One region of the Trueperella pecoris genome, then DNA from elsewhere that is predicted to be linked to it. Evidence: riboswitches for the same ligand, from Rfam matches in the RefSeq annotation. Region 1 holds a riboswitch; the other holds the start of a gene.
What was found. A riboswitch is a leader RNA that binds a small molecule or an ion and turns the genes downstream of it on or off. The one in region 1 is predicted to bind thiamine pyrophosphate.
Positions count from the first base shown of each region.

Region 2: it holds a riboswitch for thiamine pyrophosphate, as region 1 does, so the genes downstream of both, HLG82_RS08915 (thiamine ABC transporter substrate-binding protein) here and HLG82_RS03045 (bifunctional hydroxymethylpyrimidine kinase/phosphomethylpyrimidine kinase) in region 1, are expected to answer to the same signal.

Region 1 is NZ_CP053291.1:637,487-653,105, forward strand. Features, by position in the region: RNA gene ssrA (transfer-messenger RNA) at 78-455, shown strand; gene HLG82_RS03025 (MFS transporter) at 887-2,071, opposite strand; gene HLG82_RS10470 (ribbon-helix-helix domain-containing protein) at 2,710-2,937, shown strand; gene HLG82_RS10475 (hypothetical protein) at 3,018-3,149, opposite strand; gene HLG82_RS10410 (excinuclease ABC subunit UvrA) at 3,222-4,700, opposite strand; gene HLG82_RS03040 (GNAT family N-acetyltransferase) at 4,804-5,331, shown strand; TPP riboswitch at 5,520-5,613, shown strand; gene HLG82_RS03045 (bifunctional hydroxymethylpyrimidine kinase/phosphomethylpyrimidine kinase) at 5,604-7,211, shown strand; gene HLG82_RS03050 (MFS transporter) at 7,208-8,626, shown strand; gene thiM (hydroxyethylthiazole kinase) at 8,623-9,366, shown strand; gene HLG82_RS03060 (thiamine phosphate synthase) at 9,363-10,007, shown strand; gene HLG82_RS03065 (TIR domain-containing protein) at 10,379-10,711, opposite strand; gene HLG82_RS03070 (hypothetical protein) at 10,968-11,126, opposite strand; gene HLG82_RS03075 (Zn-dependent hydrolase) at 11,152-12,234, shown strand; gene HLG82_RS03080 (DUF456 domain-containing protein) at 12,231-12,704, opposite strand; rRNA gene HLG82_RS03085 (16S ribosomal RNA) at 13,224-14,748, shown strand; rRNA gene HLG82_RS03090 (23S ribosomal RNA) at 14,960-15,619, shown strand, end outside.
Region 2 is NZ_CP053291.1:1,929,452-1,945,070, forward strand. Features, by position in the region: gene HLG82_RS08865 (ATP-binding cassette domain-containing protein) at 1-11, shown strand, start outside; gene HLG82_RS08870 (hypothetical protein) at 4-1,236, shown strand; gene HLG82_RS08875 (hypothetical protein) at 1,215-1,847, shown strand; gene HLG82_RS08880 (cupin domain-containing protein) at 1,951-2,382, opposite strand; gene HLG82_RS08885 (MFS transporter) at 2,478-3,749, opposite strand; gene HLG82_RS08890 (DUF4921 family protein) at 3,814-5,139, shown strand; gene HLG82_RS08895 (hypothetical protein) at 5,154-5,711, opposite strand; gene HLG82_RS08900 (hypothetical protein) at 5,743-6,021, shown strand; gene HLG82_RS08905 (ABC transporter ATP-binding protein) at 6,448-7,152, opposite strand; gene HLG82_RS08910 (ABC transporter permease) at 7,162-8,847, opposite strand; gene HLG82_RS08915 (thiamine ABC transporter substrate-binding protein) at 8,808-9,818, opposite strand; TPP riboswitch at 9,908-10,013, opposite strand; gene HLG82_RS08920 (DUF4235 domain-containing protein) at 10,131-10,370, opposite strand; gene mnhG (monovalent cation/H(+) antiporter subunit G) at 10,492-10,845, opposite strand; gene HLG82_RS08930 (MrpF/PhaF family protein) at 10,845-11,384, opposite strand; gene HLG82_RS08935 (Na+/H+ antiporter subunit E) at 11,381-12,217, opposite strand; gene HLG82_RS08940 (Na+/H+ antiporter subunit D) at 12,210-13,757, opposite strand; gene HLG82_RS08945 (Na(+)/H(+) antiporter subunit C) at 13,754-14,209, opposite strand; gene HLG82_RS08950 (Na+/H+ antiporter subunit A) at 14,206-15,619, opposite strand, start outside.

The sequences.
Region 1 (15,619 bases):
CGGGAATAGACGCGGGCGGCGTCGTCGTTATAAGGTATATCCAAGCCTTCGGGCCTTGTTGTTTAACAACTCAATACGGGGATGATCGGTTTCGACGGCGATGACTGCCGAAGGGAAGCGGGTAGAGGATGCAGAGTCATCTCTTAAACGACTCTCTGCAAACAATAACTGCCAACAAGCAGAAGTCTGACTTCGCCCTCGCTGCCTAAGCGCGAGCGCATTTAAAGAAGTCCGTCAGCCTCACGGTGCTTTCACGTGAGAGTTCTGGCGTCGTTTTTGAAAGCCACTGGATCGGCACTGAGTTACCGGGTGACGATCAACTTTAGGTAACTATGTTCGTCAGCAACTTGTCTGCGTGAGTGCTGGAGCTGAAAACAACGCAAAGCAGACTGCACCCGGAGAAGTCTTGGGTTTTGCATCGTCGGACGGGAGTTCAATTCTCCCCATCTCCACCATTTGCACTCGACTTTTGATACAAAGATTTGAGTACGATCTGAACCCCTTGGGTTCCGCGTTTTGCCTGGTATTTCGCGGGATTCGAGGGGTTCAGTGTTTCTCGGGTGGGGGTGGTCATCGGGCTGGTGGCGGCTTCCTAGGGACAGATACTGGCGGGAATACCGGCGCGCGAGGCTCAAACTGGGAAACCGTCAAAAGGTATAGGCATCCGTCAAAAAGTATGGGCAATCGTCAAAAGGTTCAGGGCTGCCGTCAAAAAGTATCGGGGTTTGCGTCAAAATGTTTAGGAGCGGACCTCGAAAAGATTCATATCTCAGAAGGTGCACCTTCAATCGCACATCTGCGAGTGGTTGTCTGGCACGATTCGAGGCTGCCCCTCCTGGAGGGCACGCTGAACAACTCTTACGCGCAGGTACCGTCAGAAAGTCTTCTAGTTCCCATAATTCGCCTTGTTCGTGCACTTTGTCGAAAATGCGAGAAATGCTACCCCAAATGTAAAGATTGCAGTGGCGAAGATGGTGGTCGCGGGTAGAATGCCGAATGTGCCCCACAAATACCCATATGCAGCATTGGCGACGATTGATGTGAGAATGGTCACCGTTGATAGTGTTGAAAACATGCTATTGCGGTTTTCGTCTGTGAAATGCATTTGTTGGAGTGCTCCGAAACCTACGGTAGCTATTCCGAAGCCGAACTCGGCTACTATGAAGCCCATTATTCTACCTGAGTGCAATAATGTCGCGCCAAACAATCCGAATGCAACAAGGAAGACTCCGAGAGTGAAAACTGTTCTGTGCGACATTCGTTCGAACAAGACTCTTGTAATCTGGGATCCGGCTAGCGCACCGAGACTAAGCGCCAGAAGGATTAGGCCATTCATCTGAACATTGCCTTCGGAGGATAAAATCGGCTGCCAAGCTATGACGATGCCGACAGAACTGAATCCTACGAGGATGCTCCCAAATATAAGTGGCAATGTTTGCTTATCTAGAATCCAAAGGAAGGAATTCCTCAAAGTAGTTGTTATTCGTGAGCGTGATCTGGAATGGGTTTCCTCGAACATGCCAAAACAGACTACTGAGAGGAAGATGAGGCCGATGCCCGCAGCCAATATTATGGTAGTGGGATCCCAAACGCTGCCAAGACTCCAGACTAAAATGGCAGCAATTGCTGACATTAGCCATTTCGCATTTTGAGTTAGCCGTGAAAGTTGCTCAAAAAGCTTTTGGCGGTCAGACTCTCCTGCCGAGGACACGAGTAATGGTGCGAAAGTTCCGGATTGCAACGCCATGCCTGAGGTCCAAAAAGCTAAGGACAGTCCGATTGAAATTATCATTGTTGAGTACGCAAGCAATAATAAACTCGCTCCCCAGATTACTAGTCCTGCTACAAGAAATTTACGATGGCCGAATCTATCGGCAAGTGCTCCGCTTGGTGCTTCTATCAGAAGTGAAAGTGCAGAGCTTATTCCAAATAAACTTCCGATTTGGATTGGCGATAGTCCTTTATTGAGAAGAACCACGATGTAGACTGAGCCAAATAAAAAATCGAAGAGCGTCAACAAGCCGTAAGCTATCGTAATTCTTCTCAAGACCGATTTTTCGTTGAATTGCAATAGTGTCACTTTCCCCGATTCCGCTTATTGCAAGCGTCTTGAGGATACCTTACACGCATGTGTGTGAGATTACACATGGTTGGTACGCATTAGCAGTATCTGCTCAAACCTCTGACGGCTAGGAATATAGGGTGCTGTAAGCCGCTCGGCCAGGAGAGCGTTAGGAAAACCGTGCATGTAGAGTGTGCTGCTAGGAAGTTTGGGTTTTCCCTGCAGAAGAAATCTAGCAACCTGGCGTTTCGACCATCTGTATAGAGGGATTTTTATGTCAGTAATAGATCTTGAAGATCTTACCCTGGTTAATAAGCGCTCCTGGCTCGAATTATTTTGAGCAAAACGTAGATAGAAGGGCGCTTGCCTCCACCTGCTCAGAGTTTTCACTCACCTGACGCGGTTTTGCCCCCGTTGCCTTATTGATGAGCCCTGTATTGAAAGTCATGTGGTAGGTTCCAGGGGTCAATGCACTACTTTTTGGAGTGTGTTGAATGGTTGGTAGATCGCCGATTCGGCCTTATTCGCAGTCGTTTCGTGATCATGCGGTGGCCTTGGTTGCTTCTGGGCGTTCGTGTGCAAGTGTTGCTCGTGAGTTGAAGGTTAATTGTCACTCGGTTCAGGTCTGGGCTCGTGGGGCGGGTTTAGTGTTGGTCCGTGGGCAGGGTGGGCCGGCGCAGGCTCGTGAGGCTGAAGATGGTTACGACGCCGCACTGCTGAAGAAGCGCGGACGCGGGCGTCCTGGTCGTGGTGCGCAGCCGAGCCAGGTTGTGGCGGTTCGCTTCACGCCTGAAGAGATTGCTGAGTTGGATCGGCGGGCGCAGTCGCGGGAGATGTCGCGCTCGGAGCTGATTCGAGAAGCGGCCTTGTTGTGAGTGTGAAGCTCCATGCTTCCGCACGCAAGCATCAGGCCAATCAGGGTCTGACAGACGACGGGATTATTCTCGCTGCCGGGTTACCACTGTGGGTAGAGCCTCTCGATGAGGAGAATCCACAGCGCGAACTCAGGCTCGGCTTTGATGATGCTGGCAGGTTGTTGGAGACCGTTGTTCTCATCTTTGATAGCGGCAATGAACTGATGATCCATGCCGTGAAGGCTAGGCCGCAATACATCGCACTTTTGCCATAACGTCCAGTTTTCACGCGATTCCTTGTCCCCTCATTTCGTTAGTCGAATGTGAGAAGAGAATAGCGCCTTTTGGAGCCAGCTCCCGGTTAGAGAGGATGGGCAGTCAGCTAGTCCTCGCGGCGTTCCCGCGAAGACTACTGTCCCGCCTTGGGCACCCGCTCCGGGGCCGATATCGATGTTGTCGTCGGCCTGGGCGATGGCCTCTAGGTTATGGTCTATGGCGATGACGGTCACGCCCTTTGTGGTGAGGTGGCGCAGGAAGCGCATCATCTGCTCCACATCTTTGGGGTGCAATCCGGTAGTGATTTCGTCTAGGACCAACACATTTTTCTGATCCCACTGGTGTTCTTTGAAGAAGCGGACGAGTTTGATCCGCTGGAGCTCACCGCCTGAAAGCGTGTCGAGTGTTCGTCCCAAGGTGAGGTACCCCAGGCCGGCTCGCTGAAGCAAGAATATGACAATGAGCACCTCATCCTGGTCGGCATATAGCTCACCGACCCGATCCAAGCCACTGTCGAGGACGTCCGCGATCGTGAGGCCACGCGAACCGTATGGCAGCAGGACCGCCATAGTGGTTTCGTTGAATCTCCTGCCGCCGCACCGCTCGCATCGTGTCTGCACGTCATCCATGAAGGCCATGTCTATGCGCGTTGTGCCCCGCCCCTTACACAATGAGCAGGCGCCTTTCCCGTTCGCGCTGAACCAGCTGGCACTCAGACCAGAGATTCTGGAAAAGGCCCCGCGTATCGGGGTGTCGAGTCCCAAGACGGTCAATAGCGAGGAACGGCTGGATGCAGCCAGCGGCATTTGATCGATGACAGCGACTTCGGGGTGCTGCTTTGCCAAGACGGAGGCAAGTGAGCTCTTGCCCGAACCGGCGACGCCGGATATGACAGTGAGCGCGCCGACCGGAAAGCTCACGGAAACGTCTTTGAGGTTGTTGTAGGAGGCGGAGTTGCCGATTAGGACGGCGGTGACGAGCATCTTGCGACGTTCCAGGTCTTCGAGGTCGAGGTCGTGGATCTCGGCGAGGCTGAGGATGTAAAAGACGGACGCTTCGAGATAGGTGACGAGATCAATCATTGCGGCTGAGGTTTGGACGACTCCGTTGGGAATGACGGCCGTAGTTCCCGCGCCGGCGCCGGATGCGGTCACTGCACCTAGATACCACTTGTTGATATAGGAGATGAGGTCTTGGGGAGTCTTGTCTGGGTGGACGCGGCGTAGCCGGGCAATGTTCTCCTTGGCCCGTGGTTGCTGGATGATGAGGGCTTTTTCGAAACTTGTGCAGATGAGGGCGCGCGGATCTACCTTGGTCAGACTCTGCGTGATAGAGATTCTATATGGCACGCCGCGTATCATGCGCAGACAATGCTGCCACTTAGACCGTAGCTCGGTGGGCCAGCCCTCGACCGCGATCCGCGTCCCGTCCTTGATCGCGGCGGTGGTGTTGCCGTCTGGGGTGATGTGCTGGCAGAGGACGTGGTAGGTGGTGGGGCGAACTCGCAAGCCATGTCGAGTCCGGTGAGGGTGTGTATAGCTCAAGCGGCGACGCCGTAGTCAGCTTGGCCTTAGCCGCTCGACTCCGTTCACCAGTGGTAAGATTCGGCGCATGCACGTATCCACGCTTCGCACTGCTACGGCCGATGACACGTCTGCGATGGTTGATTTCGAGGAGATTTGTTGGCGTTGGGCGTATCGCGAGATACTGCCGCAAAATTTCCTCGACTGCCTCTTTGCTCCCGCGTCGAAAGTCGCAATCGCTGGCTACTGGAGAAACATCATCAACAGTGGCGATCCGTTCTGGCTAGCTGAAAACACCACATCGTCAGACTCTCGTGCTTCACGGATCGTCGGGATTGGACTTGCTAACGCTTCACGTGATGACGAGGCTCCCGCTCCCAGTGAACTTTCAGTTCTTTACGTGCATCCCGAGCATCAGCGCCAGGGCATCGGTACGGCACTGCTAGATGCGTGCCTCGGCGATGAATCCGCCTACGTCTGGGTGATCAAGAATAACCTAATCGGCGAAGCCTTTTACCATTCGCATGGCTTTGAACAAGACGGCGTTCAGCGGCTTTTCGACGATGCCACGCCCGGTTGCCATGAAGTGCGAATGGTACGGGCTAGGCCGGAATAGCAAGGGAATCATCTTGCGAACGGGGAAGCATGCCGAATCCATTTGCACCATGCACAAGCTCAAAGCGAGTGGAACAAACTGTGGCCCGCATCCTCGCCGAAGCAATAGAGGCGGACTTACCCTACCGAATCGTAGGGGTAGCTGATCGTCGTCGGTAGTTCCCTGTTCTTCGCGTGTGTTACGATTCGGGCACGGACACGGGGTGCGCCGCAAGGCGCTGAGATTACACCCGTGGAACCTGATCTAGATCGTACTAGCGAAGGGATGTCCTCATGGCACCACTGCATCCTGCTCCCATTCACCCAATCCTCGCCGCACGGCCTGCGCGTGTGCTTTCGATCGCCGGCTCAGATCCGAGTGGCGGAGCCGGAATCCAGGCGGACCTCAAATCCATTACAGCGGCCGGTGGCTACGGGATGGCCGTTATCACGGCCTTGACCGCGCAAAACACTCAGGGTGTGAGTGACGTCCACACGCCCGATCCGGCGTTTCTCACGGCACAGTTGCGAGCTGTCAGCTCCGACGTCGTCATCGATTCCGTTAAAACCGGCATGCTCGCTACGGCTGAGATCATCGCGGCGGTTTCCGATTGGTGCGAGGAAAACTCGCCGAAGGTGCTGGTTGTGGATCCGGTGATGGTGGCAACCTCTGGCGATCGTCTCCTCGATCCCGACGCCGAGGCAGAGATGCGCGCCTTCGCGCGCCGTGCCACCGTCGTCACGCCGAATATTGGTGAGCTTGCGGTGCTCGTGGGCCAGGAGCCAGCCCGCACCGCCGACGTCGCGCTGGCGCAGGCCCGGCGCTGGGCAAGCGAAACGGGAGTCGCCGTGATCGTCAAAACCGGACACCTGACTAACTCGCCTGTCGCAACGAACTACGCCGTGCTCCCAGACGGAACTACCCACGCTGCGCCCGCAGCTCGACTTGCAACGACGAACACCCACGGAACGGGATGCTCGCTCTCCTCGGCGCTCGCCACACGCCTCGGCTCGGGCGATCCGCTCCCGGTCGCCCTGACGTGGGCCACCGATTGGCTCAACGAGGCGATCAACCATGGCGCAGCACTCGAAGTGGGCCAGGGCAACGGCCCTGTGGACCACTCGTACCGTGCACGTCGCCTCGCATCTGCCGCGAACACGCGCCCGTGGTTTGCCCAGCTGCCTTCCGAACTCAACGCTCCCGAGGACTTGCCGCAAACAGCGAACGCGCCGGCGCCGACGGCGTCGCAGGCGGCCGGCCCGTGGACTCGCGCGCTGTGGAACGCGGGCTGGCAGACGTGGGACGCGATCGCGCGCTGCGGCTTCGTGCGTGGCCTCACCGCCGGCTCATTGCCTGAGGAACAGTTCCGTTTCTACCTCGGGCAAGATGCTCTGTACCTTGCGGATTACTCGCGTGCCCTCGCAGCGCTTGGCTCGCGGGCGCTGAACGCCGATGACGGCGTGTTCTGGGCACAATCCGCGATCGGCGCGATCGTGGGGGAGCGTGAGCTCCACACCACCTGGCTTGGTGGCGTGTTCCCGGGTGAGGAAGGCCCTGTGACTAGCCACTACACATCCTTTTTGCTCGCTAGCGTTCTCGGTGAGCAGTACGCGGTGGGCGTTGCGGCTGTGCTGCCCTGCTTCTGGCTATATGCAGAGACCGGCGCGCTCGTTCCCGACGTCGGCGAGGACCATCCATATGCTGCCTGGCTGCGCACCTACGGCGCTCCCGAGTTCGCGGAGGAAGCCGAGCACGCGATCGCGCTGGTGGAACGCGCGATGGAGGCCGCTTCGCCGGCCGACCGCTCCCGAGCGGCTCGTGCGTTCCTTTTCGCATGCCGCCACGAGCTCGAGTTTTTCGAACAGAGCACTCGCCTTGCGTCGGAATCGAGCCAACAGTGAGCGCCGCAGTTTCGCCTGAATTTTGCAACCAGGAGGGCGTTACCGGCGCCACCGGCGTCTGGCTTCCACCCGAGGGCAGGGCTGCCCTACGAGCGGGCGTGATCGGCAACTGGATCGACAACGTTCACGTGTTTCTGCCGCTCACCGCGCTCGCCCCGGCGATTGTGGTGCTCGGCGGGCCTGGAGCGGCCCAAGCGGGCGCGCTGGTGGTGGTTGCGATGTTGCTTGGGCGCCCACTCGGAGGGGTGATCTTCGGGCGGATCGCGGATCGGCTCGGTCGTACGGCTACCACCAGGATTGCGATCGCAGGGACGGCCGCGTGCGCCGCTGGGATTGCGCTCATGCCCACTCACCTCGCGATCGGCGCTGCCGCGCTCGCCGGGGTGTTGGTGCTGCGTTTTGTTGGTGGCGTGTTCGTGGCAGGTGAGTACTCGGCCGCGATTCCGTTGGCGATGGAGTGGACACCGCCGCGCCGACGCGGGTTGATGTCGGGGGTAATTCTGGCGATGGCCCCGCTTGCACAGGCCACGATTGCCTTCGCGACGGCGGCCAGCCTGGCTCTCCTCGGGCGCGAGGCATACGTTGCGTGGGGATGGCGTGCCCTGTTCGGTGTGGGCGTGATGTTCTCACTGGGCATGTTTGCCTACTACTCGCGGCACGTGGTCGACGCTCCCGTGTTCCACCGGCAACGTGCGGCGGGCGAGGCCGCACCTGCCGGCATTCGGGAAGTACTGTTTGGGAGTCATGCCGGCGCATTCTGGCAGGTCTTCACGTTGATGAGCGGACTGTGGGTTCTGACGGCGGTGACGGTGTTGATACTTCCGGGTCGGCTGTCGGCAGACGCAGGGTTCACCGCCACCCAGGCGCCGTTCATTATGGGCGTCGCTTCACTCGCCCAAGCGGTGTTCATGGCAGGTTCCGGGCACGCCTCGTCGCTGGTGGGCCGGCGACGGCTCTTCGTGGCGTGGATGGCAGTTGCGGCGATCGCCGGACCGGCGCTCTGGTTCGCGATCACGAGTGCCACTAGTGTGGCGGGTGCCGCCGCGCTAGCGGCCTGTCTGCAGGTGGTCACAGTCTCGGCCTACGGGCCGGTCTCTGCCTACCTTTCGGAGCGTTTCCCAACTCAGGTGCGTTCCTCCGGTTACGGCATGGGCTATTCGCTCTCGCTGATTGCGCCCGCGCTGTTCCCATTCTATCTGCCGGCTCTGGAGCGTGCACTCGGCCGTGACGGCGCGCCAGTTGCGTTGCTACTGTGTGGTGCGGGTTTGGTCACGTTGGGGGCGGCGCTCGGGCCGCGGCTATCGCCTACCGACGTCGACCACGACATCGACGTCGTTGCCGGCGGCCTGTCCGACGTCGTCCCGGCAGGGAACAGAACTGGGGAAGATACTTGCGTGCGGGAGGCGGCTACGTGAACGGCGTGATCACGGCGGTGCGCGAGCGTGCGCCGTTGGTGCATTGCCTGACGGCGACGGTGTCGATGGGGATCGTGGCCGACGGTCTTCTCGCCGCCGGCGCGCGGCCCATGATGACCGAAACTGAAGCCGAGGCGCCAGTGATCGTGTCAGCCGCCGACGTTCTCTCGATCAATCTCGGTACGCTCTCCACCGACGGCGCTGCGGGCATCCCAGCCACTGTAGCATCCGCCCGCACGCTCGGGATTCCGTGGGTTTTGGATCCGACGGCGGTGGGCCTGGCCCCCGTGCGCACGCCTTTGGCGCTCCAACTTGCGCACATGCAACCGGCAGTGATCAGTGCAAACGCGTCGGAAGTGCTGGTGCTCGCCGGCGCTGGCGGTGGCGGTCGAGGAGCTGACGCGACGGCGTCGAGCCTGGACGTTCTCCCACACGCCCGCGAGCTGGCACAGCGTACGGGCGCCGTGGTGGCTGTGTCGGGGAAAGTGGACGTCATCACCGACGGGGAGCACGTGCACGAAGTGAGGGGAGGGTCGGCAATCATGCCGCGTGTGACAGGCACTGGTTGCCTGCTCGGCGCACTCACCGCGGCGTGCGTCGCGGTTGCCGCGCCGTGGGAGGCTGCGCTCGCGGCGTCCACGTGGATGAAGCGTGCCGGCGAAGTTGCGCATGAGCGGGCCGCTGGTCCAGGAAGTTTTCGGATTCATCTGCTCGATGCATTGGACGAGGTCAAACAATGAAAAATGTGGATTGGCGTTGCTACCTGGTGACTTCTGGGACCGGCCCGGAAACGGTGACGACGACGGCCGCGGCGGCGCAAGCTGGCGCTGGGGTTGTGCAGGTCCGAGCTAAAAGTGCCGGCGCACGAGACCTCCTCGAGTTGACGGTTGCGGTGGCGCGAGCGGTGGCCGCTGTTGCGCCGCACACTCGTGTGGTGGTGGATGACCGTGCTGACGTCGCTTTCGCGGCGATGCGTGCCGGGGAACCGGTGCACGGGGTACACCTAGGCTGGGATGATCTGCCTGCCGCCGACGCGCGTGCAATGCTTGGTCCGGACGCGTTAATCGGGCTGACCACTGGAACACTGGAACTGGTGCAGGCTGCGGATCGGCTGGCGGACGTGGTCGACTACGTGGGCTGCGGGCCGTTTCGGCGTACGCCCACGAAGGACTCTGGGCGCGAGCCGCTCGGCTTTGACGGCTATCCTGCACTGGTAGCGGCGACGCGGCTGCCGATGGTGGCGATCGGTGATGTGCAGGTGGCCGACGTTCCTGGCCTCGCGGCGACGGGCGTGGACGGAGTCGCAATCGTGCGGGCTATCATGAACGCACCCGACCCGGCACAGGTGGTCAAAGACGTCCTCGCGGGATTCGCAGGCTGACCGGTTGCTGCGGCGATTTACCGGTCATCACGTGTGGAGCTGCTCCCGCACAACGTCAGCCACATCAGGGTGGATCCTGGTCAGTGGCGGCAATACCTAAAGGCTGGCAGCCGAGGAGTGCACCTGCCAGCGAGGCTATACGCGGCACGATAGCTTCTAATATCGCATCATCATTGAGATTGTGTTTTATGTACATCTCTATTTTGGCAATTTGCAGCAGTGCCCTATCGGCCAAGCTGGTTGTGAGTCAGTATAAGGACACTTTTTGGGATGCTTAACGCCCAGAAGCGACGCCGATCGGGTTTGGGAACCACAAAATGCGGCATTCCGCTCCGGCTGCTTGACGTAAATCAGCCACGCTGGGCTACATTTCAACGGTCGCTGCCAGCCTGGCGGGGTTCGAGGTAGGTGATGGATTTCCCATGCGCTTTGGCGTATTCGATTTCCGAGCGCGTGCTTGAACCGATGTAACCGCCTACGTTGATGACGAAGATGCCATCGGCCATGTCAATTTTGCGCTTGTGCATGTCGTCAAGCATCTCTTTGGTTGTTTCGGTCCATACTTCGGCGTCGCCACTATGCCCGAAAAGGCCCACACTGATGACGATGTTCCCGTCGAGAGTTAGCCGTTTTTGAGCCGCGATAAATTCTTCTTTGAAACGAGTAGATCCGCAGAGCGTGACCACTGGATATGTGCCTTGCATGTGGAGCCTCTCTGGTGATGAATGGTGGGCTGGTGGGACACGGATTGGTAGACGTCACCAGGTTAGCAGCGTGTGAAGATTAGCTGCTTGCGGCCTTGGTGGCCTAGATGGCAAATCTGCGCACGACCGGTCATGGCTATCTGTCTACATTTTCAGTCCCCTTTGCGGCCTCCACCTGCGTATTGTGGACAGTTCTTCCGACGACGTCGTCCGGTTGCTAGGCTCGAATCATACGGGAATCCGGTGGCCGTTGATCCTACCTGATCAGTTCGACGATGAAGTGAGCATGATGAGCGAATTCGATCCGCTGGCGTATCTGACCCGCATCATGGAGACGTTCTATCCGATTGGGGCGGATGAGGTCACGGGCGGCGTCAATCGCCTCGGATACGGCCTGGTTGAAGACGAGATGCATGAGGCCGCCACCAAGATCGCCACTGATGACGGGTTCGTGGTGGAAACAGACTCAGTCGGCAATCTGTATTTCTCTCGCTACCCCCAGGGGGGACTACTACCTTGTTGCTTCACATCTCGACTCCGTGTCCGACGGCGGTCGCTATGACGGCATCCTCGGCGTCGCCGCAGCGATGACCTTGCTCAAGATGATCAAGGAAGAAAGCCTGGATATCCCGCTCAAGGTGGGAGCATTCCGATGCGAGGAGTCGACGAACTTCCTCAAAGCGTGTCTGGGCAGCGCCCTTGTGACGGGGAAGTTCGACCCGGAGGACTTCGTCCGCCTCGTGTCGCGCGACGGCAAGACGCTCCAACAGGTTTTTGCTGATCGTGGCCACAGCACGGATCTTCGCGTGATTGACGGCGTCAAGGGCTACCTTGAGCTCCACATCGAGCAGGGCCGCGTGCTCGAAAGTGAGAAGTTGCCGATCGGCGTCGTGACGTCGATTGCCGGCAATCTTCGCTTGGAAGTTCGTATCACGGGTATGGCTGAACATTCGGGTGCGACCCCGATGAACATTCGCCAGGACGCCCTGTGCGCTGCCGCCGAGATCGTTTTGGCGGTCGAGGAAATCGCCACGAGCGACCCGGACCATACCTCCGTGGGGACGGTCGGATCCTTGAACGTTCACCCGAACTCGCTCAACGTGGTTCCCGGCGCGGTGAGCCTCACAGTCGATCTGCGCGACGGTAATAACGACCGCATCGAACTCATGAGTGCGCAAGTACAGTCGCGCATCCGGAAGATTTGCGACCGCAGGGGAGTCGACGTCGACCTGCGCGTTGTCTCTCACGCTCCGGCCGTGACTTTGGACGACGGCGTTGTGCGAGGGCTTTCCGAAGCGGCTCATGTGCGCGGGATCGAGCATAAGCTAATGCCGAGCGGTGCTGGCCACGACGCCATGAATTTTGCCGATCTTTGCCCGACGGGGATGCTTTTTGTGCCGTGTGAAAACGGCGTCAGCCACAGTCCGCTTGAAAAGGCCGACAACGCCGACGCCGTTCGTGGCGCACACATCATGCTCGAGTACCTCAAGAGACTGGAAGGGCAGACGACTACTGTCGTTTAGACCGACCATATTCCCCATGCCCACACAGGCAAGCCAATGGCCACTGAAAGAACTTCAATGGCGATGCTCAATCCGACGCCTTTGAGCGCCGTCAGCGTGTTCTGCCACGCGGTCTCGTGGCTGTGGCGCGCCTCGGCCAGGTATACGCCGAGGGGGAATCCGAGAAAGAGGCCGAAGAACGGTACGGCAAAGAAACCGGCGACGCCGGCGACTGCGCCTATCAGCAGGGTTCTGGTCGAAATCCCCTCGCGCTTAAGGTAGGCAGATGGGAAGGCAAACTTTGCGAGGGTGCCGATCGCGAGGACGGCCACGACGGCGACCACCCAGACCCACGCCGTAGGCTTGCCGATGACGGCCGCCCACAATACCGTCCCCAAGGCGAGTATCGCGGGCCCCGGGATGATCTGCGTGAGGGCACCGAACAGCGCGACTAGAGCTGTCACGACGAAGAAAACGATGTCGAACCCCATGGGACAAGATTAGAGAAAATCGGGCTTTGACGTGCGTTTTAGAGGGAAGCCGTGAGGTTGGCGCGGGAGATAAATTTCGGTGTTTGTGGTTGTGATCAGGGGCACTGTGGGTTGGTTTGACGTGGGTGGGGTGGGTGTGTAAGTTTTTTTCTTGTCGCCGGGGCGTGTGAGGCACGGTTGTGGTGATGGTTTTCTGGTTTGGTTGTTCTGATTGCTGGAGTTTGACTTTGGTGGTTGGTTGGACTAGGTTGGAGAGGTTGCTCCTGAGGGGGTCTGGCAAAGGGTTTTTGTTGGGTTTTCTTGTGTGGGTGTGTTGTTTGATATCTCAATAGTGTGTCAGCTTTTTATGTTGTATTTTTTGCTGGCTCTTCCATTTTTTGGTTGGGTTGGTTTTTTGCTGTGACTGGCCTTTTGGTTGGTTGTGGTTTTTGTTTGCCAGTTTTCTGGTTTTGTTGAGCTTGTTTTTCTTGCTTTTCATATGGATTGGGCTGGCCCTGTTTGTTGGGGTTGGTTTTGTTTTTTGTGGAGAGTTTGATCCTGGCTCAGGACGAACGCTGGCGGCGTGCTTAACACATGCAAGTCGAACGATGAAGCCTTTGCTTTTGCTTGGGTGGATTAGTGGCGAACGGGTGAGTAATACGTGAGTAACCTGCCCTTGTCTTTGGGATAAGCCTGGGAAACTGGGTCTAATACCGGATATTCTGCTTCTGCCGCATGGTGGGGGTTGGAAAGATTTTTTGGATGGGGATGGGCTCACGGCCTATCAGCTTGTTGGTGGGGTGATGGCCTACCAAGGCGTCGACGGGTAGCCGGCCTGAGAGGGTGACCGGCCACATTGGGACTGAGATACGGCCCAGACTCCTACGGGAGGCAGCAGTGGGGAATATTGCACAATGGACGCAAGTCTGATGCAGCGACGCCGCGTGGGGGATGAAGGCTTTCGGGTTGTAAACTCCTTTCAGTACAGAAGAAGCGATGAGTGACGGTATGTGCAGAAGAAGCGCCGGCTAACTACGTGCCAGCAGCCGCGGTAATACGTAGGGCGCGAGCGTTGTCCGGAATTATTGGGCGTAAAGAGCTCGTAGGCGGTTTGTTGCGCCTGCTGTGAAAGTCCGGGGCTTAACTTCGGGGTTGCAGTGGGTACGGGCAGACTAGAGTGTGGTAGGGGTAATTGGAATTCCTGGTGTAGCGGTGGAATGCGCAGATATCAGGAGGAACACCGATGGCGAAGGCAGGTTACTGGGCCACCACTGACGCTGAGGAGCGAAAGCGTGGGTAGCGAACAGGATTAGATACCCTGGTAGTCCACGCCGTAAACGTTGGGCACTAGGTGTGGGGCCTTTTCCACGGGTTCTGCGCCGTAGCTAACGCATTAAGTGCCCCGCCTGGGGAGTACGGCCGCAAGGCTAAAACTCAAAGGAATTGACGGGGGCCCGCACAAGCGGCGGAGCATGCGGATTAATTCGATGCAACGCGAAGAACCTTACCAAGGCTTGACATACACTGCGATGTGCCAGAGATGGTGCAGCCTTCGGGGTGGTGTACAGGTGGTGCATGGTTGTCGTCAGCTCGTGTCGTGAGATGTTGGGTTAAGTCCCGCAACGAGCGCAACCCTTGTCCTGTGTTGCCAGCACTTTGGGTGGGGACTCACGGGAGACTGCCGGGGTTAACTCGGAGGAAGGTGGGGATGACGTCAAATCATCATGCCCCTTATGTCTTGGGCTTCACGCATGCTACAATGGCCGGTACAGAGGGTTGCGAGCCTGCAAGGGTGAGCTAATCCCTTAAAGCTGGTCTCAGTTCGGATTGGGGTCTGCAACTCGACCCCATGAAGTCGGAGTCGCTAGTAATCGCAGATCAGCAACGCTGCGGTGAATACGTTCTCGGGCCTTGTACACACCGCCCGTCACGTCACGAAAGTTGGTAACACCCGAAGCCCGTGGCCTAACCTTTTTGGGGGGAGCGGTCGAAGGTGGGACTGGCGATTGGGACGAAGTCGTAACAAGGTAGCCGTACCGGAAGGTGCGGCTGGATCACCTCCTTTCTAGGGAGCCCTGGTGTGATGGTCACTGTTTGTTGGTGGTTGTCGTTTTTTGTTGGGGTTTTTAGTGGTGTGCAATGTGGGGAGCTGGCATGCTGTTGGGGTGTGGGGTAACACCTGTGCTGCCTGTGCGTGGGCCTGCTTGTGTGGGTTTGTGTGTGGTGTTGGTGTGGTGGTTGAGAATTGTATAGTGGATGCGAGCATCTTTTGGTTTTTGTAAGTGTTTTAGGGCGTTCGGTGGATGCCTTGGTACACGGAGCCGATGAAGGACGTTGTAGCCTGCGATAAGCCTCGGGGAGTTGGCATACGAGCTGTGATCCGAGGGTGTCCGAATGGGGGAACCTGCCTGGAGTTGTTTCTGGGTACCGTCATCTGAATGTATAGGGTGATTGGGGGTAACGCGGGGAAGTGAAACATCTTAGTACCCGTAGGAAGAGATATTCTGTGAGTAGTGGCGAGCGAAAGCGGATGAGGTTAAACCGGGTGTGTGTGATAGCCGTCGGGCGTTGCATATTCGGGGTTGTGGGGCCTGCAGTGATTCCCTCCGACGGGGGGTCGAGGAGTGATAAAGGTGGCAGATAGGTGAATCAGTTGGGAAGCTGGACCGTAGACCGTGATAGTCGGGTAGTTGAAATCTGTTGCTCTTCTTTGTGGTGTTCCCGAGTAGCACGGGGCTCGTGAAATCTCGTGTGAATCTGCACAGACCACTGTGTAAACCTAAATACTTCGTGTGACCGATAGTGAATGAGTACCGTGAGGGAATGGTGAAAAGTACCCCGGGAGGGGAGTGAAATAGTACCTGAAACCGGACGCTTACAATCCGTCAGAGCCCTTTTTGGTGGGGGTGATGGCGTGCCTTTTGAAGAATGAGCCT
Region 2 (15,619 bases), 990 kb from region 1:
TCGATGATTAGGTACGCTTCAAAAACGCTCTTTGGTTTTTGGGCGTTTATCCCGGTGGCCGGAATGTACATCGCCAACATCATGCTTCAAGGGCCCTCGTGGGTGGGCGACGCCGTGTTCGTCGTTCGCGGCACGTCACTCATTACTTGGCTCGTCACACTGGTAGCCGCCGGAATCTCAGCAGTTGACGCCTCAAGACTGACGCGGGATCACCTACACCACGTTACCGACGGACGACGAGGATTCAGAGCGTTTAGCTGGATGGCCATGTCCACATTCATTCCGCTGGCAGCTATTCACCTCCTTGCAGTCGTGAGTTCCCTCGTTATCTTTGACGCAGTCATTAACTCGGTTTGGCAGATTGTTCTTGCTGTGATCGCCCAGCTTGGATCGCTGTTCTGGTTTACGGCATTTGGATCTGCAGTTGGGCGATTTCTCCCACCGCTTATTGCCGGGCCAGCCGTAGCTGTCAGCGCCTACCTTCTCCAGCTCCGTCTGATGGGGATGATGGCGAGTGAACCATCATTCAGAATTCTCGGCGATAGCGGCGCATCGGTGTCACAAGTTGGCCTGACCTGGAATGTTTCGCATCTACTGTTCCAAATTTCGCTGCTTGGCATCACGGGTCTGGTCCTCCTTGCCACGCCCCGGGGTAAGGTCTGGGCTCGAGGGATACCCAATTGGCGAGCGCAAGCCGGTTTCATTAGCGCGTTCACAATTCTTGTTGCCGCAAGCTACTTTGTTCCGGGCAGGCCGATGAACCCCAGCCCCGCCTACCCTGACGAGTGCTATCAAGGCGTGATTCCCATTTGTCTGTACCGCGAGCATGCAGATATTGGTCAGCCCTATGTCGACTACCTCAGTTCGCTATATGCAGCTGCTCGCGATACCGGATATGAGGCCCTCATCCCTGACAGAGTTATCGAACTTTCAGTTCGCGGCGCCAGGGACGTTGAAGGAATAACTGGAAGAACACGTTTCCTCCCAACAATCATGGCGGAGGAAGCGTTTTCACCTGATCTTCTCGCCACGAACGTATCCGTACCCTTTCAATGCCCTCAACTCTATGAAGATGAGCCTCTGCCCGATAGCTACTATCGAGATCTGAGCGCAGTAGCCTCCACATGGGCACACATCATGGACATCAGCGATTCAACGAGCGAAAGCGACACAACAGTCCTGACGCCAGCAGAAGTTTCTGAGGTAATGAATCGATGGAACAAGTGCGACTTGTAAGAGCCATCATCGCGGTGCATCGATATAGGCTCGGCCTCGCGATTGCGCTCGCGGGCCTCGTTGCCATGCCCCTGCTGGGCAATTTTAAGGTGCAACGCTTGGGTCTGATCCTACTGATTCGGCCCGTCTCCCCCGTCATCCTTCTGACGTCAGTTGTTGCTATTGGCGCAACGGTTGCCCTGTCCGGTCTTGAAATGACCGCCCTTCCTACCAACAGGAGACACTTCGTTTCACAAGCCTTCTGGTTTGTGTCGGTGACCTTAGCAGCTATCATCGCCGCACTTATCACGGTGAAAATGTGCGATATCGCCGGCGCCTCACAAGGCGCGATCACGAGAAACGTCTTGTTATACGTTTCATTGAGCGTTCCATTTCTTGCCGCCGGCAAGCCTGAATTGACCTGGCTCATTCCGATTCTGCTCCCGGGGGTGGCAGCCCAGTTTGGGCAGGACGGCAGTGGGGATAGCTATTCATGGTGGGCGGTCACGATCGACCCCCTAGCGACACCGACACAACTCATATTCGCCATAACGCTTGGTTTTCTGGCCCTCGTCTTGTATTCGGGCGCACCTATCAAATACCCGGATCGCCTGCGCCCCTCGACGGGGTAGCCTCTGGCCGGACACACCGCCGGAGAACAAAAAGGCGGGGAGCCGTAGCTCCCCGCCCCACACATGTGCGACCCGCTGCGCGAGACCGCCCCGGACGGCGCGATTAGTCTTCCTCGTTTGGATCGGCCTCCGCATCCGCTTGAGTCTGGTGGACGGTGCCCGGCACGTGATCGGGCACCGCGTAGATCGTGTACAGCTTGAGAGGCTCATCGCCAATGTTGGTCACGTTATGCCACACGCCATCCGGGACAAAAATCGCGTCATCGTCCTCCACAACTCGCTCGAAGTCGAGGTTGTCCTCGCTCGGACCCATCTGGCACTTGCCCTTGCCCTGCTCAATGCGCAGGAACTGGTCGATACCATGATGAACCTCAAGGCCGATGTCGCCCCCAACTGGGATGGACATGACCGTCATCTGTAGGTGCTCGCCCGTCCACATCGTGGTGCGGAAGGTGTCATTTCCGAGGGTCTCGCCCTCCATGTCGATAACCCACGGTTTCTTGCCCTGGTCATCGTAAACGCCTGCGTACTCCATCGTTTCCTCCTTCAGAAAGATGTCACTTACGTACTATTATCTCGCGCCCGCGCGGCCCGAGCCGATCAATTCGCTGACGAAGTAATTAGGCTCCCCTAAAGTCCGGATTGACGACGCCGTACGCGCATCGGCTCGTGCACACCCACGATCCATCCGAACGCCACAACGATCAAGATCGCCCCCGAGAAGGCGTATGCGAGCAGGTAGCCCGAGTAATCGATCATCACACCGGCGACGATCGGGCCGAGGATCTGGCCGAGGTCGGCTGATTGCTGGAAGAATGACACGACCTTGGATCCCGGGCGGTCTCCAATAATGTCGGCCACCGCGCCCTGCTGTGACGGCTGGATGGCTCCCGAGCCCAAGCCTCCCATCAGGGAGGCCACCAGTACGAAGGCCACGGAGTCCCACACGCCCATGAACACGGTAAACACGCCCGAAATGAGCAGACCGAAAACGACGGTGGGCTTGCGCCCATACACGTCCGAAAAGTACCCCGCTCGCATCAGCGACAGCGCACTACCCGCGGCGTAGGCCATGAGCGCCCCACCGGGCAGCCACGCGGGCGCGCCGGGCATACCCGCCGCCAACAACGGAACAACCGCTACGCGCACCCCGAAGTTCGTCCACCCTTGCGCGAACGCGGTGAGCAAGATGATCCAGAATCGCCGTAGTGCCAGTGCCTCGCGCACCCGCATCGGGGGCCTGCGCGTGCCCGCATGTTCGAGCGTGACCTGGGGATTGCCGGACTCGTCTGGCGTCACCTGCGCGCGGACGGATCGGGTACGGCGAGGCGTATGCCCATCGGCCGCGGAGGGAACGAAGGCCAAAACAATTAGCGCGGCCGCCACCAGCAACATCGCGTAGATAAAGAACGGCCAACGATGCCCGAGCGGAGCAAGAACGCCACCGAGCGCGGGCCCGAGTATCGACCCGAGGAGGAATCCGGAGCCGTAGGCTGCCGAGGCCCGACCCCGCGCATGGGCCGGCGCGAGCTTCATGATGAGCGACATCGACGCCACCGAAAACAGCACCGACCCGATGCCTCCGAGCGCTCTCGCCAGAAGCAACTGAACGTATGTGTGGGCCAGCCCACTCCCGGCCGACGACGCCGCCACAATCACGGCCCCCAGCATGAACATTGCACGTTCGCCGAACTTATTCGACATCGACCCTGACACCGGGGCAAACGTCAGCCGCATGAAAGCGAAAGCGGAGACGACGACGGTCGCGGCCGTCGTCGTGACCCCGAAACTTTTGGCGAACTGCGGCAACACCGGCGCCACAATCCCATATCCGAGGGAGACCACCACGGCTGCCACCACTAGCACCCATATTTCTCGAGGAAGTTTCACGCGTTCTGCCACTCCGTATTTCTACCACCGAAGCACTGTTAGAATGAAAGGCGCAACGATGCTGAAAGGAAGTCGCATGCAAGCGTACGAAGCTTTCGCCGAGCCCCTCCGGGTGATGGCGGATGGGACGATCAAACAACTCAACCCTTTTTCGGGTACGGAGGTGTGGACCGTCCCGGGACGTGCGAACAGGCCGCTCGGCATCAGAAACGCGGATCCTCAGCCCATTGACCCAAGCAAGCTGGGCCATCACTGCGCCTTCTGCACCCAGCGGGTACTTGAGACCCCGCCGGAGAAGTCGCGCTTGATTCGCAAGGGCGACGACGCCGAAATCCTCCTCACCGACTCGGTGGACATGCTCTCTAACCAGTGGGAGTTCAGGCGGGTGCCAAACCTGTTCGAAATTCTCTCTTTCGACTACTGGGCGGCAAACTACAATTACAAACTCAGCCCTGCGGCACAGTTGCGCATGGATCATTATTTGGCGGATCCGGCCGGCCGCGCCCACGTCATGGGCGTGCTGCGCAACAAGTACGCCTCGCGCATGAGCGCCGAGGAATTTGAGGACTTGACCGAGGCCGAGAAGATGAAGGGTGCCTATTCCTTCTTCGGAGGCGGGCACGATCTTATTTTGGGTCGGCGTCATTTCGTGGACGGGGCGAGCGACGATACGCAGCTGGCATCGTCGGGAACGCTCACGCCGCAGGAACACGAGTGGTACATGCGCCTCACCGTCGATTCCATGCGCGACCTCTACGAGTCGAATCGCTACGTTCGCTACGTCCAGGTCTTCCAGAATTGGCTTAAACCCGCCGGCGCGTCTTTTGATCATCTCCACAAGCAGCTGGTGGCCATTGACCAGCGCACCGTCAACGGCCGCATGGAGGTGGAAAAGGTTCGCCGTAATCCGAACCTCTACAACGAAGCCGGGGTGAACTACGCCGGCTACCACAACCTCATCATCGCCGAGAACAAGCACGCGGTCGCGATCGCTGGCTTTGGCCACCGCTACCCGTCCCTGGAGATCTGGTCGAAGTCGGCGCACATTCAGCCCTGGGAGCACAGCCGCGACGAGCTGCGCGCGATGTCGGACCTCGTTCATGCCATGCACGCCGCCACCGGCGCGGACGTACCCACCAATGAAGAGTGGTACACCAAGCCAATGGATTCGGACGTCAACATGCCCTGGCGCATTCTGCTCAAGTGGCGTGTGTCCACGCTCGCCGGGTTCGAGGGCGGCTCGAAGATCTACGTCAATACGATTGACCCTTGGTCATTGCGAGACCGGGTTGTCCCCCGCCTCCTCGAGCTTCGCGCCGAGGGCAAGCTCGCGGCAAACATTTCGATCGCCACGGAGTGCTCGGGCGAGGTCAACATGCTCAAGTACAACCCGGCGCTGTAGCAGGATGGTGCGGATTATTCACCGAAAGCCGGAAGAATAACAGCTCCAAGCACAGGAGATGCCAGGAGCTTGTCGACGACATGCGCGTTGTCACTACCTATGATCGTGTATGGAGCATCGGGCAACGAGTTGAAAAACCAGGAACGACTATCGGGCCATGCCGCTACGACCTGGGAGAAAGGGCTATCCCAGCGTTGCCGGTAATAGGCGAACGGTGGCATGTCGTCCGTGCGATAAAGCATGAAATTAAACCGCTCACCGAAGATGAACGTGCCATCCTCATCCACAAAACCGAGCGAGTGCCCCCAATCCTCACCAAAGTGGCCCGCGTAGAGTGCGAGGTTAAGAGAGCACGATGTCTCGACGAGGATCTGATCGAGCTCTCTTTCTTGTTCGATTGACAGCGGGTTGTGGTGCGGGACCTCGCGAGCAAAAGGCGGGTGACGCGTGAGATCCCATTGTGCTCCGGGGCTCGCCACGCCCACGGTATAAGCGAAAGGTATCGGCGTGAGACAGTCACCTTTTTGGGCAAAACGCGCGAAGTAATCTGCTTCGTGAAAGGCAATTTTCATAACGACCTAGCGCTCCCCCAATTGAACAATAGTGAAGTATCCATATTATTCACTGCTTCTCACATCCGAGTTGCCGAAGGAGTTTCCAATGGAAAACCTACTATTTAGCTCGGCCTTATGCTTCGCAATTGTCACGGGAGCCCTATCCAACTCCCTTGGCACGCAGGCTAGCATAGAGATCCTCTCCGACAACGAGCCCCAAATCGTTGATCTTGAACAGAATGGAGAGGAGTTTACTTTCAAGCTCACGATACCTTTAGATTCTATCCATGAAAATGCTGCGAGCAATAGCTCACGTCTTGCAGAATGAGTGCGAAGAGTTGCCCAGGGGAGTTCATTTGTTAAATCCAGCGCGAAAGGTATTGAAATTACATGCTCAGGAGCCTTTGATTTCCCTCACCCCTCATCAACTACAAGACAAAGAACAATCAATGCGCACCTAACGGCAGCATGTACTGGAACGGGGGGATTCCCATACTTAGTGAAAGTAACATCAACCGCAAGGATGATAGATAGCTCAGGAAGACGCGGGATACCGGTGACAAAATCAGGCTTTGGCTCAGCAAGGACCTACGGAGACCTCGCATGCGTGTACTCCCCGAGGACCAAGCTGTTGGGAACGTAACGCTAGCATATCCAAACGGGAAATATAGGAACATTTCCCTAGCGAGCCGAGCATTAGAATTTAAACTCGTCGGCAATAGGTGTGTCCGGGCATGATACACGGCGAACTATTTTAAGCCAGCAGGCGGTTAACCGTCTCGGAAGCAGGGTTGGCCAGCAACTGTTCGGCGGTGCCGAGCTGGATGAGCCGGCCGTCGTGCATGACGCCGATGAGGTCGGCAACGTTCAACGCCTCCTCCCGATCGTGCGTGACGTAGATGGCCGTGGCGTCGACGGCCTTAAGAATAGTGCGCAGCTGGGCTGAGAGCCGGGTGCGCAGGATGCGGTCGAGAGCGGAGAGCGGCTCATCGAGAAGGACCAGCTCCGGGCGCGGGGCAAGGGTACGCGCTAGGGCGACACGCTGGGCTTGCCCACCGGAAAGGGTGACGATCGGCCGGTTCTCATAGCCTGGCAAGCCCACAAGCTCGAGCAGTTCGGCCACGCGCGCGCTCCGCTCAGGCTTCGGCAGTTTGCGCACTTCGAGGCCGTAGGCGATATTGCGCGCCACCGATCTGTGTGGAAAGAGTTGCCCGCTTTGGAAAACCATCCCGATATTGCGTTCGTGAACGGGCACGCTACTGACGTCGCGTCCGTTGAGAATCACACGGCCCGACGCCGTCTCCAGACCCGCGACCGTCCGCAACAGCGAAGACTTGCCCGAACCGGACTCGCCCAAGAGCGCCACGATCGTTCCCGTGGGCACGTCCAGGCTCACATGGTCCACCGCATGGACGGGCGGCTCGGCGTAGCTGAGGTCGATATTCTCCAGCGTCAGCATGATTTCTCCTTAAAATGCGCCCCGAGCGCCACGCGGGCGGAGCACATCAGTGACGAACATGAGCGTGCCAGTCAGGCCCGCGAGGATCACCGAGCCGGCGAGTGCCATCCCATAATTATCCACGCCCGGCCGGCCAAGAAGCTTGGAAATCAGCACGGGAAGAGTCTGGTAATCGGGGCTGGCCAGGAATGAGGTCGCACCAAACTCACCCAGGGAAATCGCAAAAGCAAAACCGAACGCAACCCCCAGACCGCGGGCCATGATCGGAAGGTCGATCGTCGCCATGACCCGCGCCGGGCTCGCACCGAGCGTCGCAGCAGCCTCACGCATCCTCGGGTCAATCGCACGCAAAATCGGCACAAGCGAGCGCACCACCAGCGGCAACGCCACCACGGCTTGGGCCAGCGGGACGATCACGCCCACCGGCAGCGACTGCACCCGGCCCCACGTAACCAAAAAACCGAAGCCCACCGTCACCGCACTGATTCCCAGCGGCAACAGCACGACTCCGTCAAGAACCCGTTGGCCCGCGCGCGCGAGAGGCATGCGCGGGCGGCGCGACAAAGCCAAGGCGAGAATCACGCCAACAGCCAGGGCAACCACGGCGGCATCCAAGGCGATGCGGGCCGAATGATCGAGCGCATCAAGGACCGAGGTGCCCCCAGAAAAGCCCGCCCCCGGCCGACCTAGCGCGAGGTAATTGTGGAACGTCCACTCACCGCCCGAACGCAGCGACCCCACCACCAAGGCCACCATCGGAGCCGCAAGAAAAAGCAAAGAACCGGCGGTGATCACCAACGCCGGGATCGCCTCGCGCGTCACGCGCTGCGGGCGGTGAACCGACACCGACAGCGCCCGCTCCGTCCGCGACGAAAGCGCCGTCGACACCACGAGGGCAAAAACAACAATGACGAGCTGAAGGATCGACAACACGGCGGCATGATCCAAGTTCAGGTACGACGTCGTTTGCACATAAATCTCAGACTCAAGCGTGCCATAACCCGGACGCCCCAAGGTCTGCACAATGCCGAAACTCGTGGCACAAAACAAGAAAACAAGGCCGCCACCAGCCGCAATAGAAGGGCCCAGCTGTGGCAACGTCACCGTGAAGAAGGCGCGCGCCGGACTCGCTCCCAGCGTCCGGGCCGCCGCCGTCAAATCCGCGATCCCCGCCCACATCGAGCCAACGGTTCGCACAATCACCGCATAATTGAAGAAGACCATGGCCAGGACGACCGCCGTCGTCGACTGATCAAAGCCCAAGAAACCCAACGGACCCGACGGGTCAAACAAGGCGCGGAAAGCCACACCCACCACCACGGTCGGCAACGCAAACGGGGCAGTCGCAAACGCCCGCATGAACCTGCGCCCCGGCAGACGCAGGCGATACAAAACATAGGCCCCCGGGATACCAAGGACGAGCGAACCCATCGTCGCCACCACCGCCATCCCCAGCGTCTGGCCCACAATCCGCCACGTCCGGCCGCTACCCAACACCTCCCAGGCCACCGGCGCGCTCGACATGCCCAAGCCCAGCATCCTGCCCACCGGCCAAAGAAAAAAGAGCGCAAGGAAGACCAGCGGCACAGTCAACGCCAATGCCCACCCGGCCACAGTCGGAACAATCTTCCTTGCGCTCATCGAAACCGGCGTCGTTAACGATTCTCGAACAGACCCGACCAGGTCTTCTGCCACGCCTCGCGGTTCTTAGCCACCTTCGCCGGATCCGGAACGATCGAATCGGCCGGGCGCGTCGCGTACTTGGCCCACTCCGCAGGCAACTCCACATCAGCAACCGGGTACATATACATCTTCTCCGGAATATCCTTCTGGACTGTCTCCGACAGCATGAAATCAATGAACTTCCGGGCGCCGTCCTCATTCTTCGCACCCTTAACCACGCCGGCATACTCGGCCTGCGCGACGCACGTACCCGGCACGTTCACAAAAGCGCCCTTCCCGTAGGCTGGCGAAGACGCATAAGACAACACGAGCGGATAGGCACCCTTGCCGTCGGCAGCCGAGAAATCAGTGTAGAAAGCGTCCGACCACGAGTCGACCACCTTCGTGCCATTCTTGAACATATCCGTCCAGTACTGCTGCCAGCCATCACCTAGCTGCTCGATTGATCCCACCAGGAACGCTAGACCCGGGCTGGACACCACCGGGTTGGTCACAACCAAGAGATCCTTGTACTCGGGCTTGGTCAAATCCTTGAACGACGTCGGCAGCTCAAGGTTGTGCTCCTTGAAGTAGGCCGGATCCGCGTTGAGGCACACATCGCCGGCGTCGATCGCCGTCAGCGCACCAATGCGCATCTTCGCACCCGGATCCTTCTCCGGCGTGTAATCCGCGATCACACCTTCATCAAGCGCACGCTGAGCCGAGAAGTTGTCGATGCCGAACACGGCGTCAACAGTCGGATTGTCCTTGTTTAAAATGAGCTGATTGAGCACCATACCCGCGTCGCCCGGAGCCGTGGTTGCCAGCTTCATGCCCGTTTCTTTCTCAAACTTGGCTTTAGCCTCGTCCGAGATCGAAAAAGAATCGTGGGTGAGAACCGTGATCGTGTCACCCGTGGTGAGTTTGGCTTGGTCTACCGCCGAGCACCCGGTCAGCGTGGCAGATAATGTAAGAACGGAGATCAGGCTGAGGGCCTTCTTCATGTTTCCTCCCATATCTTCGGGAGAGCCCGGGCATCATCCGCTGGAAATTCCGCCAGCCTCCACGGCCACCGTCACTTCCAGGGCACACGCCCAGGGAGAGCTCGACTTCCTTCGCCGGTGCTAACCGGAGCAGGTTCGAGGGTCTGCAGCACCTTGCCGCACTCTCAGCGCACACGCGCTCCCCTGTCGTGCTTTAAGAGTAGCAGTTGACTTGCGAACATTCGATGCGGGGAAAACGGGCCGATCTTCGCCCAGGCGAATCCAGGCGAAGACCGGCCCACACGCATCCAATGTCGCGAGGCTAGCCCTCGGCTAGGCTCCGTACCATTCCGCCGCCTTGCGCTTGAGAGCCGTGCTCACAACGGCGGTCACCACGGCGGTGACGGCGGTGAACACAACAAGGTCACGCATTGGCATCTGCATCATCTCGTCTTCGTCAACCGGGCGTTGCTTGCCAAGGCCCTTTTCCCACACCTGGTTTACCACCACATTCGACGCAACCCCGGCCGCGCCCGCGATACCCATCGTGATGAGCTTCCAACCAATGTTCATAATTCCTCCCAAGGATGTTTCTGTCCCATTATCCCAGCGGCCAGCGCGCCTGTCATGACGAAATCACTGCTAGCTTCAGGCAATTGCGAAGGTGCGTGTGGGACGTTGCCGGCCGGGCCCGTTACGCGCGGTCGTCTCCGGACTTCATGTCCTCACCCAGCTCGTCAATGAGCAGCGCCGACTTGTCGATTCGACCCGTCCGATACCCCGCCCGCGACAGCATGTGGGCCGAGATTGGGGAGGTAATGAGCTGAAAACCGATGACGAGCATCATCGTCCAAGTCATCGTCGCGCTTTGGACCATGAGGCACACGCCGAGCATGAGCATGATCAGCGACAGCACCTGCGGCTTGGTGGCCACGTGCTGGCGAGCGAGCAGGTCCGGGTAACGGTAGGCGCCGATAGCGGCGATGAAGGTAAAGATCGATCCGCCCGCGATGAGCGCAACCCCGAGGTAGTCGGCAAGCTGTTCCATTACGGCTCCATCCTTTCTACCGCCGTCGCGCCACCGTGCTTTGGCCCGACCTCAGTGACGTCCTCCGTGTCCACGTCCGTACCGGAGAAATCCACAGCATCCGGATCGTACAAATCACCTGGATCGGAGCTTCTCCCGCCGTTTGTCGGCTCTCCTGGGCCGCCAGCCGGGCTCTCTACTCGGCGCACCCGCCAAACCCTGTGAGATTTCCGCCCAAATCGCCAAGTGTGTTCACCAAAAACCACATTCTCACGACTTTTGGCGGCCGACCCACCCATCCCGCCCTGCAGCGGGGTAATGAAGCGTGCGAGCGTGGCAGATCCGACGAATCCGATGAGGGAAAGCGCAATGAACAAGGCGAGCAGATCCTCGCGGCGCGTGATCGCCGCGAGAACCGCCACTCCTCCGATCAGTATCGAGGTCAGGAAGTCCACGGAGACCATCCGATCCAGCGAGGTCGGCCCCTTGACCAGCCGCACCGTGACCAATAGCGCCGAGACTACCAAGAGGGCGATACATGCACCGAGAACATAGATCACTGTTCCACCTCCGCCTGAAGTGCGTTTCCGGCGATGCGGCGGGTGCGCGCCTGGCGTTCGTCCCGCTTGGCATGCTGCGCCTGAACAACCGCGGCCGATTGAGCGGTGCCGAATTCGCGCGGCGCTCCCGTCGCGGGCGCGTAGGGCACGGGCAGGCGCCCGGCCCGCCTCGAGGAACTAGGCACGTAGCCTGCGTCCACCAGCTCGTCGTGCGAGGCAAACGCGCGCAACACCCGTTCTTCCAGCTCGAGGACGGTGCGGTGGATGCCCTCGATCCCGCCGGCCAGATGCGTGTCGAAGACGTGGACGTAGAGCGTGCCCGTCACGCGATGCGCCTCCACCACCACCGAGCCCGGCACGAGCGCCGTCATTCCCGAGATCATCGCCAGATACACGTCTGAGTGCGATCGCAGGTGGACGCGGATGATTGCGGCTTGGGGCTGGCGGCCGGAGAGGATGAATCGTGCCATTTGGAAGGAGGAGTGGACGATGTCGAACAGGAAATGTGTCATCAGGTGGATGACGGCGATCGGGCGCGACCGCCCGTCGAAGGGCACGTATGGGAATGGCGCGACGGTGGTGACGAAGAGCGCGACGATGATTCCTGAGAGGAACGTGCCGGTGGAGGGGTCTGCCCAGAGGAGGACCCACACGAGCATGAGCCAGGCAAGCATTCCCACCGAAGCGTGGGGGAAGCGCCCGGGGCGGCGCGCCGCCCGGCGGATGGCGCGCGCGGATTTGGTGTTGACGACGCCGTCGGTGGACCTACCCGCGCCCCTGGCTGTCATACCTGCGGGACCCGTGGCGGCGGATCGGCTGCGCGTTTCACTCATGGGTGCCTCCCTCGCCGGAGTCCTTGGAGTCGCCGGTGCCGCGCCCGTCCTCGGGTAGGACGGCCACGATGTAGGGCGAGCGCGCTTTGAGTTCGGCGGCGGCGTCAAGGGTGAACTTGTTGATCGGGCCAGCCCAGAACGAGATGACGAGGGAGAAGATGACGAGCGCGCCCGCGGCCCCGCTCATACCCCACGGGATGGGTTTGGTGGGCAGCGGCTCGGGCGCGGTCTGCCAAAACGCCATGTTCCATGCGCGCGCCACCGCGTAGAGGGTGAGCAGGGAGCATATGATTCCGGTGGCGATCAAGGCCCAGTCGATCCAGGCGGATCGTGACACCGAGGCCTGTATGAGGCCGACCTTCCCGAAGAAGCCTGACCCCGGCGGGATGCCCGCTAGGTTCAATGCCGGCACGATGTAAAGGGCCGCAAGCATGGGTGCAAATTTTGCAAGCGATCCCAGGCGCACCAACGACGTCGTGCCGCCGCGGCGCTCGATGAGCCCTACGACGAGGAAGAGTGCCGTCTGCACGGTGATGTGGTGGACGGCGTAGTAGATGGTGGCCCCGAGCCCAATGGTGGACGATAGGGAGATTCCCCAGATCATGTAGCCGATGTGCGAAACGAGGGTGAAGGACAACAGTCGCTTGATGTCCTGCTGGGCGACCGCACCGAGGATGCCCATGAGCATGGTTGCGATAGCGATCATGGCGATGACGAGCGTGAGCCGGTTGTAGGGGAAGAGCAGGGTCTGGGTGCGGATGATGGCGTAAACCCCAACCTTGGTCAGCAGGCCCGCGAAGACGGCGGTGACGGGCGCGGGGGCTGTGGGGTAGGAGTCGGGCAGCCAGGCTGAGAGCGGGAAGACCGCGGCTTTGATGCCGAAGCCGACGAGGAGCATAACTTGGATGGTGAGCCGCACACCGGGGTCGATCTCGGGTAGGCGCAGCGCCAGTTGGGCGAGGCTGACGGTGCCCGTGGCCGCGTACGCCATCGCGATGCCCACGAGGAAGACCACCGACGACACGAGTGAGACGACCACGTAGACGGTTCCCGAACGGATCCGGTCTCGCGTCCCACCCAGCGTGATGAGCACGAACGACGCCGTCAACAGCAGTTCGAAGCCGACGTAAATGTTGAACAGGTCCCCGCTGAGGAACGCGTGGGAAACTCCCGCCGAGAGGAGGAGGAAGGCGGGGTGGTAGACGGCGATGGGTGCGGCGTCGTCGCCGTCGGCCACGCCTTGGGCGAGGGAGTAGAGCAGGACGATGAGCGTAACGGTGACGGAGGTGAAGAGCATGATGGCGCTGAGGCGGTCCGCGACCATGGAAATGCCGATGGGCGCGGCCCAGCTGGCGACGTCGAGGACGACGGGGCCTGCCATGGACATGTAGAGGAGCGCGACGGCGACCACCCACACGGCGCCGAGGATACTCGCTGAGAGGATGCCTTGGAGGCGGCGAACCGAGGCGAAGGCGAGCGAGAGCCCGGCGCCAAAGATCGGCAGAACAACCGGGAGAGCAACAAGGAAGTCCCAATTCATCGGCTTACCTCCTCGTCTTCAATTTCGTCATGAACCTCAGCAGCGTGGTCTTCAATGGCAGCTGGCTTGTCGGCGCGAGCATCGAGCTTAGCTTCCTCGGAGCGCGCCGCAATACGCCGGTCTTCGAGGTCATCTTGGACTTCGTCATTGCCGTTGAGCTGCCAGGAACGGTAGGCCATCGCGAGGAGGAAGCCGGTCACCGCCAGTGACAGCACAATTGCGGTGAGCATCATTGCCTGGACCAGTGGATCGGCCATGTCCTCTGGGCGCGCCTGGCCGACCATGGGCGGTTCGCCGGAGGGCCCTCCTGCGATCAGCATCAAGATATTAACGCCGTTGGTTACCGCGACCAACCCTAAGACGATCCTCGACAGTGAGCGTTCAAGAACCAGATAAACTCCCACGGCCACGAGCGCGCCCGCAAGTATTGCCAATGCAAGGGATGATGTCACTTGTCGGCCTCCTCGGTGATCCCAATAAGCGTGCTGGTAGTGGCCGGGTCAGTGGCGACAGTGGTTAGGCCGGTCTTGGGGTCGACCTCGCCCGGGCGAGACGGGCTCGCCTGAGGCTCCTGGCGGGTGCCCGGCTCCGCGCCGGTGTGCAGCGTCGGAGGGGCGGAGACGACGTCGTCAAAATCGCGGGCCTGTTCGGCGTCGGTCATCTCGCGGCGGGAATCGGCCGACGGGCGGATTTCGACTTCCTCGTCCTCGACGCCCTCGAGCTCCCCGTGGCGGTCGATTTCGGCGCCCAGCGAGCGAAGTATGTCCAACACCAGTCCAACGACAACGAGGTAGACGCCGATGTCGAAGAAGATCGCGGTCGCGATCTTGACCTCACCGAAGCCCCACATCACGAACTCGATCTTGGCTGATTGGAGGATTGTTCCTCCAAGAGCGACGGGAATGAGGGCAGCCAGACCCGCAATGGATAGGCCTGTCCCCATGAGGTGACCCGGATGTAGCGGAACGGCGGCACCCAACTCGTAGCGTCCACCCGCCACATAACGTAAAACGAGGGCGATACCCGCAAGAAGGCCACCCGCGAAGCCGCCGCCCGGCGCGTTGTGGCCGGCAAAGAGGAAGAAAAGGGAAACCGCGAGGATGGTGTGAAAGATCAGCCTCGTGCCAACTTCAACGATGACGGAGCGGCGCCAAAATGGGAGTTGGTCGCTGCCCTCCAACCAACGTCGGTTGCGCCCGGGCGCGGTTACTGAGGATTCGATGGCTCGCGCGCGCACGCGCCGCCAGGTGGGTCCGCCAAGGTCGCGAGTGGGGCGGACGATTTGGCCGGCCACGCTCGTCGCGGGCGTGCGCAGGTTGCGGAACCGGTCGATGCGCCCGCCGCGGTCACGGATGAAGAGAAGGGATGAGATGCCGATCGCGCAGGCCACAACCACGGAGATTTCGCCGAACGTGTCCCAGGCGCGAATATCTACGAGCGTGACGTTGACGATGTTCTTGCCGTACCCGTACACGTAGGCCTCGTCGTGGAAGTCGATCGCGATGGGGGCGTGTACGCGCGCCCCCGCGGCGACGACGCCAAGCAGCGCCGTCATCGCGCCGAAGCCGGCCGCCACCGCGAGGCGCCACCAGCGAGAGCCGCGCAGCGGCCGATGGGAGAAGTATTGCGGCAGGCGGCGGAGCACGAGGACGAAGACGACGAGCGTCATCGTATCCACTAATGCTTGGGTCAAGGCCAGATCCGGGGCGCCGTAGAGTTCGTAGATGAGGGCCACTCCGTAGCCCGAAATCCCCATCAGGAGGACGGCCTTGAGGCGTTGGCGAGCCCCCGCAGCCAACAGTGCCGTGAGGATGGTCAGCACGGCGACGACGGCCTGAGCCACGGAGTCGTAGGGCCGCACG